2 regions of the Caloramator mitchellensis genome follow, and region 1 is predicted to be linked to the other one. Evidence: riboswitches for the same ligand, from Rfam matches in the RefSeq annotation. Region 1 holds a riboswitch; the other holds the start of a gene.
What was found. Region 1 has a riboswitch for thiamine pyrophosphate ahead of thiD (bifunctional hydroxymethylpyrimidine kinase/phosphomethylpyrimidine kinase). Riboswitches for the same ligand answer to the same signal wherever they lie in the genome.

Region 1 (4,439 bases):
ATTAAAACCTTTATTTCTTAGTCCTTTTATAATAGTTTGCACTTTATCTCCACCTATTATTAATGCAGACATAATTTATCCTCCAGATAATGAAAATAATTATCAATATCATTTTAATTAAATATCCGCCCTCATGTCAAGTGTTTAATTCTATAAGTTGAATTTAAATTGAATTATGTTTCAATTTTATCTAAATTTTTACCTGAAAATGTTTGTAAACAAATTTTTAGTGCAACGATAATTTTTTTTGTGGTAAAATATAGAAAAAATATATCTTATATTTAGTTTTTTAAGGTTATCATTAAATACCAATATATATCTCCAAAGTATTTAATTGTTTAGGGGTGATGGGATTGAGAAGGAAGAAAGTGAGGATTGTCTATTTAATTGCAGTGGCTGTTACACTGTTCGTGTTTTTTCAATTGTTATTATATAAGAACATAACTACTGTTAAATTAAAAGTATCAAGTTCTGATTTAAAAGAATTATCTTCTAAAGAAAAATTAGAAGATCTTGATTATTTGTATAATGCAATAAAAAATAATTATCCTTATTTAGAAGTTTCAAAAAGAAAGACAGGATATGACTGGCTTAAACATAAAGAGGATTTTGATAAGATGGTTTTAAAGTCCAAGAACAATATTGAATTTTATAATGCTGTTGAGGAAATATTATGCCTTTTGCAAAATGCTCATACTAATATATTGGAGCCCTCTGCCTATAATTACTATAAAGATGCTTATAAGGGATTGTATAATACTGCATGGAGACAAATTTTGACTAATAAAAACGTGGAGGGAAAATATTCCGAGTGGAATAAGATAATTAAAAATTCGAAAAAAGTAATTCCAATTTCGTTTAAATATGTAGAAGGAAAGTATATAGCTTATAGAAATTTGGGAGATGAAGACAGCTTTAAAAAACATGATATTCCCAAGTATTCAATCCTTAATAGAGTTAATGATATTTCAGTTGATGATTATATTCTTTCTAATATGAATAGGCTTTATTTAACTTATGATTTTAAAAGAAAAAAATTGATGGTTAAAGATTTAGTTCTTTATAGTAAAGAAGATAAACCTCTTAAACTTGAGCTTAAGACAATGGATGGAAAGATATTAACAAAGGAATTATATGCTCTTGATTTTAATTGGGATACAAGATATAGTGCAAATTTAGAGAAAGTATACGAAACTAAAATAATAGAAAAGGATAAATTAGCCTATTTAAAAATTTGGTCGTTCTCATATGATTATGTTGATAAGGATAGAGAAGGGATATATTCATTTTTAAAAAGCATAAAGGATTATCCATACCTTATTATTGATATTCGTGGCAATGGAGGAGGCAGTGAAGATTATTATAGAAAAAATATTGTTCCTCCACTAATTGAGAAAAAAATATCAGCACAATTTTATGCTTTATTTAGAAATGGAGATGAGATGAAACCATTTTTGAAGACAAGGGGTATTTTTACAAAGCCTATTGAAAAACTACCAAAAGGTTTAAATTATCCAGAAGAAACAATGAGACTTTTTTCGGGTTTTATTGATTCGACAACAGAAATTAGGCCTGGAAAATCTGTAGGATTCAATGGGAAAATATATTTACTTGTTGATGATTATGTATATTCATCAGCTGAAGCTTTTGCTGCATTTTGTAAGGCAACGGGATTTGCAACCCTTGTTGGAACTACAACTGGAGGCGATGGCATAGGGATGGATCCTGGACTTTTAGCTTTACCTAATAGCGGTCTTATAATTAGATTCCCTATAGAGATGGGATTAAATCCAGATGGAACTTCAAATGAGGAATATCACACTCAGCCGGACATATACGTTGAGAAGACAATAGAGTATTTTATTAAATATGATGAGTATAGGCAAAATAATAATGAAATAATTAACCCATATGATGAGCTTCTGAACAATGTTATAAATATGATAAGTTAATATAGAGTTTTACACTAAAAAACTACCGTGTATTTTATATGGTCTAAGATAATATTGTATAAATTAGAAGAATTATATATACAAAGAAGGATATCAAAATATAATTAAGTGAATTTTTTATTGCAGTCAAATGAGAATTGAATTATAATCAAAATAGAAACAATCGAATAATAAACCACAAGGGGAGATGGAAAAGGCCATCTGAGAGTAAGGTCCAATTAACCTTAGACCCTTTAACCTGATCTGGGTAATGCCAGCGTAGGGATGTGGGGAGAAATTTAGCCATTCCCACAGGAATGGCTTTTTTTGATGAACCACCCTATCTGGGTGGTTTAACTTTTTGGAGGTGTAATAATGAAAAAGGTATTGACAATTGCTGGTTCAGACAGCTGTGGCGGTGCAGGGATTCAGGCTGATTTAAAAACTTTTTCAGCTCATCTTGTTTATGGGATGAGCGTTGTAACTTCTGTTACTGCCCAAAACACTCAGGGCGTATTTGGAGCATTAGACATGCCAAGGGACTTTATAGAGCTACAAATCAAAGTTGTTTTTGAAGATATTAAAGTTGACGCTGTAAAGATTGGAATGCTATCGAGCAGTGAAATTATTAAGACAGTATCACAAAGTTTAAAAAAATATGGAGCCATAAATGTAGTTCTTGACCCTGTTATGATTTCAAAAAGTGGTTTTAAGCTTTTAAAGTATGAAGCAATAGAGACATTAATTCAAGATTTAATCCCTGTTTGCACAATAATAACCCCTAATATTCATGAAGCAAGTTTACTTGCTGATATGGAAATAAAAAATATAAATGAAATGAAGGAAGCTTGTCAAAGGATACATAAATTAGGTGCAAAAAACGTTCTTGTAAAGGGAGGTCATCTTGATGATGACGCAATAGATGTTCTTTTTGATGGGAAAGAGTTTTACTACTTTAAAGGACAAAGGATAAACACTATAAATACCCATGGAACAGGCTGCACTTTATCTTCTGCAATTGCATCAAATTTAGCCTTAGGATATCCAGTCCCTGATGCAATAAAAAACAGCAAAGAGTATATTCAAAGGGCAATTGAAAATTCGTTTAGCATTGGGCATGGAGTAGGGCCTGTTGACCATTTATATGCTTTTAGAGGAGGAAAACAAAATGAAAAATAAGAATTATTTCTATTTTTTCTTTCTGTGGTTTGGTGCTGCAGTATCCGTCGCAGAAATAATGGCCGGGGCTTATTTAGGACCATTAGGAATGAAAAAGGGAATTCTTGCAGTTCTCATCGGACATTTGATTGGATGCTCGATTTTAGGCATTACAGGGATAATTGGACAAGAAAAGGACATGACTGCTATGGAGACAATAGGAATATCGTTTGGACAATATGGTAGATATATATTTTCATTTTTAAACCTTATTCAGCTTGTCGGATGGACAGCAATTATGCTTATTACTGCATCAAATGGATTAAACCAGATAAGTAGGAGTATCTTTGGATTTGAAAACTTTAATTTGTGGGTAGTGCTTGTAGGCATCCTAGTTTACATATGGGCAGAGTATGGTGTTGGAAAGTATGAATATATAAACAATATATCAGTTATTTCGCTTATAATTCTTTCTGTTTTAATGATATTCGCTTTAATAAGAAAGGATGGTGTTTTAAGTGTAAACAGCGATGGAATGAGTTTTGGTGCAGCAATTGAATTAAGTGCAGTAATGCCAATCTCATGGCTTCCTCTTATTTCTGATTATACTAAATTTGCAAAGGATAAGAAGTCATCCTTCTTAGGAAGTTTTGCAGGATATTTTATTGGAAGCAGCTTTATGTATATAGTTGGGCTTATTTGTGCAATAAAATTTAATGAAATAGACATTATAAGTGTCCTTATAAAAGGAAACTTTGGTGTTGTAGCACTTTTGATAGTTGTATTATCAACTGTAACAACAACCTTCCTTGATGTTTATTCAGCGACTATATCTGTTTTAAATATTAAATTATTTAATAGGAGAAAAACTACGATACTTGTGGTAATAGTAAGTATATTATTTGCAATGTTTTTCAAAATGGAGCAATATGAAAGCTTCTTATATTTAATTGGGGCAATTTTCTCACCACTTTTTGCAGTTTTAATAAGCGATTATTTTATACTTAAGATACAAAATAAAAATAAAGATTATATAATCTCATTTATAAGCTTTATTTTAGGCTTTGTATTTTACATGATGATAAAGGATAAAGGGACTGCTTTGGGAGTTACAGTCCCAGTTATGATACTAACTTCATTTGTTTCGATAATACTTAAGAAAATAGGAGGGGTAGTCTATGGAAATGTTAAAGAAAGCATGTGATGGATTATCAAAGATTAGAGAAAAAAGCCCACTTGTTCATCACATAACAAACTATGTTTCAGTAAACGATTGTGCCAACATAACTCTTGCAATTGGGGCATCGCCTGTTATGAGCGATGAAATTGAGGATATTCTGGATTTAATTA
Region 2 (4,439 bases), on a different contig from region 1:
TTTGGCAGCAACAGTAATATTTATAGTTTTTGCTATAGTTGGTTATTTTGCTGGAACTCCTTCAGCAACTCAATTTACTGCTGAAAACACTATCCCTAAATTTGACAGCGCATATTTTGCAACATTCTCATGGCTATTATTTGCAGTTGCGGGTGCAGAAGTTGCAGGAACTTATATAAAGGATGTCGACAACCCAGAAAAGACATTCCCTAAGGCAGTATTGATTGCTACAGTATTTATTGCAATTGCATACGTTATAGGTTCTGTTGCAGTTTCACTTGTCGCATCACCTGAAGTTCTTGAACAAGAAAACCTTAAGAATGCAGGTTATGTAGTTTACAAGATACTTGCTGAAAACTGGGGAATCAATGGAAAGATAGTTGTTCAAATATACGCATTAATTTTCACAATTACTTCAATTGCAGCATATATAGTTTGGATTGAATCACCAATCAGAGCTATGTTTGCTGAAGTTCCAGAAGGAACATTCCCGAAATTCTTAACTGAAAAATCAGAGGATGGAACATTAAAGAAGGCTCTATGGGCACAATGTGCGCTTGTTGTAGTTATGATTGCTGTTCCACTTTTAGGACTTAACTCAATAGATGCATTCTTTAAACTATTAGCTGACCTATCAGCTCTATCACTTGTAATTCCATATGTTGTATTGATTGGAGCATATATAGTGTTCAAGCTAAGAGGAACAAAGGCTCCATTCACATTCTTTAAATCAAACGCAGGTGCAATGACATTTGCTTGGATCGCAATGGTTCTTTCAATTGCAGGTTTCTTTGGAGCAGGACTTGACTATGTTTTAGGTTCAGAAACTACAAAGGACGCTGTTGTATCAATAGTTAAAACCTACGGCGGCCCAATAATACTAATTCTTCTTGGCTATGTTTTAACCTACTTCACAAAGCTTGCCAACAAGAAGTCTGGTGACATTCACTTGAATTCTTGACTTCTTGATTTGTTTGGCAATTCGGACAAGCGATATAAAAATAAAGACCTCCCGTAAAACGGGTGGTCTTTTTTTATTACTAAAAATTCATATTGTTCTAATCTTATTCACCATGCCTTTAAACTGAGGAATTAGTGATATCAATATACACAATAATAGGTCTGGTCCTAGGTAGGATACATTATAAACTATTGAATACCAGAAAGGATTCATCCCCTCTGGAGCATAGCTTGCAAAGAAAATTGCCCCTGATAATATATGGAATATCATTCTTCCAACTCCACCTATCATAATCGCAACTGTAAAATTCCTTCTATATAATCCCGCAAGTCCAAGTGCAGCAAAAGCAAATGGGTAGTCTACAAGAACCTGTGCCCAATGGACAATATATGGTTCCTGTATAAATTGTAAGAGCCCATAAACAGCCCCTGCTAAAAGTCCTTCTCTTACTCCAAACAAATATGCGAATAACATTATTGGAATCATGCTACCAAGCGTAACTGTTCCCCCCTGTGGCATCTGAAGGAACTTAACAAATGACAATACGAATGACATCGCAATCAAAAGGCTTGCAAATGTTAATTTTCTTGTAGTCATCTTTTCATTTGATTTTGAAAATTTCAGTAGGGCAAGCCCTACAAGAACAAGTGCTACCACCAGCACCCATGAGATTAGAGTGATTTTTGAGATGCTCTCAAACACGTTTAAAAATTGCATAAAAAAACCTCCTTTTGAGCCGTCGCAAAAAGGAGAGTAGGAGCACTACTTTCGCTTCCCTTCGCTGGTATTACCCAGTTCAGGTTCCAAGGGTCGAAGGATGTCCTTCCTCTCAGCATAAAGCTCCCCTAGCGAACGGCATTTTATTTTTTCACTTCATTTAAAGTATAACATTAATTCTCCTATTTGGCAATTCATAAGTGACATTCACTTGATTTCTTGACTTCTTGAATTGAATGACAATTTGGACAAGGGCTTTTATTATATACTTTTTTACTGCAATTTCTAAATAGGTCCATGAATAATTTAAACAGCCCTTACATAAAACTTAATAACCATGATTTCTCGACTTTTCAATAGTCCATATTTATGCTCAGGACAAGTAGATCTAAGCGGACAACAAGGGTATAGTCTTGTAAAGATATGCCTATTGAATACAAAGAAAAGTTTGGTGTTACTTTATGAATGAGCCAAGCCTAAGAAATCATCCATGAGCCTTATTAGAAATACATATAAGATAATCGCAACAACCCTTAAAAAAGAGAGCTGCTAAAATTTTACTTATACTATCAGATAATGAAAGAAAATCAAAGTAATTTAAAGATTTTAGACTTAATTCCGACTATTTTGCTCAACATTGATTTTGAATATATGCCCAAAATGTATTATTATAATATTGAGAATGTTATGCAATTAAATAAATGAGGAGATGAAAAAATGTCAAACCTACTGAAAATCAATAATCTACATGTTAATGTTGACGATAAAGAAATTTTAAAAGGGCTGAATTTAGAGATAAATAAAGGTGAAATACATGTGTTGATGGGGCCTAATGGAGCTGGCAAATCTACTCTATCCTATGCTCTTATGGGCCATCCAAGATATAAAGTAACAGATGGAGAGATGATATTTGAAGGAGAAGTTATAAATGAACTTAGAGCCGATGAAAGAGCAAAAAGAGGAATATTCTTATCCTTTCAACACCCTGAAGAAGTTCAGGGAATTACAGTTGAAAACTTTTTAAAGGCCGCAAAGTCTTCACAGACAGGCCAACTCGTAAAGGTTATAGAATTTAAAAGGGAATTATTAAATAAAATGAGTAAGCTGGAAATGAGCCCTGAATATGCAAAGCGATACTTAAATTTCGGCTTTTCAGGTGGGGAAAAGAAGAAAAATGAAATACTTCAGATGGCAATCTTAAATCCAAAACTTATTATTCTCGATGAAACAGATTCTGGGCTTGACGTTGATGCCATTAGAATAGTTTCAAAGGGTGTAAATGAATTTAAGTCAAAAGATGCTTCAATACTTATAATTACCCATCATATCAAAATACTTGATTACTTAAAACCAGATTTTGTTCATGTTCTTGTTGATGGAAGGATTGTTACTACAGGCGACTTTAAACTTGCCGTAGAAATTCAAGAAAAGGGATATGATGCAGTAAAGGCATTAGCTAATTAGGTGGTGTTGGTATGGGAAAAAAGAAAACGATTATAAACGAATTAGAGCGCGGAATATATGATATTAAAAACGAATTAAGGTATAAATATAAGGCAAAGAGCGGTTTAACTAAAGAAATTGTTGAGGAGATATCCTATCAAAAAAATGAACCCAAGTGGATGAGGGATTTCAGACTAAAATCTCTTGAAATATACAATAAAATATCTGTTCCCACCTGGGGCCCTGATATTAGCGAAGTAAACCTTGATAACATAGTAACATATATTAAGCCTGATGTTGACCTAAAAACTAGTTGGGATGAAGTCCCTAAGGATATTAAGAAAACATTTGACCTTCTTGGAATACCTCAGGCAGAAAAAGAGGCTTTAGCTGGAGTCGGTGCACAATTTGACTCAGAAGTAGTTTATCACAACATAAAGGAAGAACTCGTAAACTTAGGCGTTATTTACACCGATATGGAAACTGCAGTTAGGGAATATGAGGATATAGTCAAAAAATATTTTATGAAGCTTGTTCCTCCAAACGACCATAAGTTTGCAGCACTTCATGGTGCCGTATGGTCCGGAGGCTCATTTGTTTATGTTCCTAAGGGAATAAACGTTGAAATACCTCTTCAATCCTATTTCAGATTAAACGCTCCTGGAGCCGGTCAGTTTGAGCATACTCTTATTATAGTTGAAGAAGGTGCAAAGCTTCATTTTATCGAAGGCTGCTCTGCTCCTAAATACTCTGTTATCAACCTTCACGCAGGATGCGTTGAGCTTTTCGTAAAAGAAGGGGCAACATTAAGGTATTCAACAATCGAAAACTGGTCAAAGAATATGTATAACCTTAATACAAAAAGAGCAATAGTTGAAAAAAATGGGACCATCGAATGGGTATCAGGCTCCTTTGGTTCAAAGGTTTCGATGCTCTATCCCATGAGCATATTAAAGGGAGAAGGCGCAAAGGCCGAATTTACTGGAATAACTTTTGCAGGTAACGGACAGCATCTTGACACTGGTGCAAAAATAGTTCACGCTGCACCATATACTTCCTCTAATATTAACTCAAAATCAATCTCAAAGGACGGAGGAGTTGCACTTTACAGGGGAGTTGTAAAAATAAGCAAGGATGCTCATCATTCAAAATCAACCATATCCTGTGAGAGCCTGATGCTTGATGATAAATCAAAATCCGACACAATCCCAGTTATAAAGGTTGAAAACGATGAGGTTGATTTAGGCCACGAAGCAAAGATTGGAAGAATCAGCGATGACGTAATATTTTACCTGATGAGCAGGGGGATTTCTGAAAA

Region 2: another riboswitch for thiamine pyrophosphate. It lies ahead of thiT (energy-coupled thiamine transporter ThiT); the one in region 1 lies ahead of thiD (bifunctional hydroxymethylpyrimidine kinase/phosphomethylpyrimidine kinase).

Annotation. Positions count from the first base shown of each region.
Region 1 is NZ_LKHP01000002.1:110,228-114,666, reverse strand. It holds gene ABG79_RS02155 (DUF2325 domain-containing protein) at 1-72, opposite strand, end outside; gene ABG79_RS02150 (S41 family peptidase) at 354-1,952, shown strand; TPP riboswitch at 2,123-2,234, shown strand; gene thiD (bifunctional hydroxymethylpyrimidine kinase/phosphomethylpyrimidine kinase) at 2,307-3,110, shown strand; gene cytX (putative hydroxymethylpyrimidine transporter CytX) at 3,100-4,293, shown strand; gene thiM (hydroxyethylthiazole kinase) at 4,268-4,439, shown strand, end outside.
Region 2 is NZ_LKHP01000011.1:39,734-44,172, forward strand. It holds gene ABG79_RS09200 (amino acid permease) at 1-961, shown strand, start outside; gene thiT (energy-coupled thiamine transporter ThiT) at 1,049-1,678, opposite strand; TPP riboswitch at 1,718-1,818, opposite strand; gene sufC (Fe-S cluster assembly ATPase SufC) at 2,396-3,142, shown strand; gene sufB (Fe-S cluster assembly protein SufB) at 3,154-4,439, shown strand, end outside.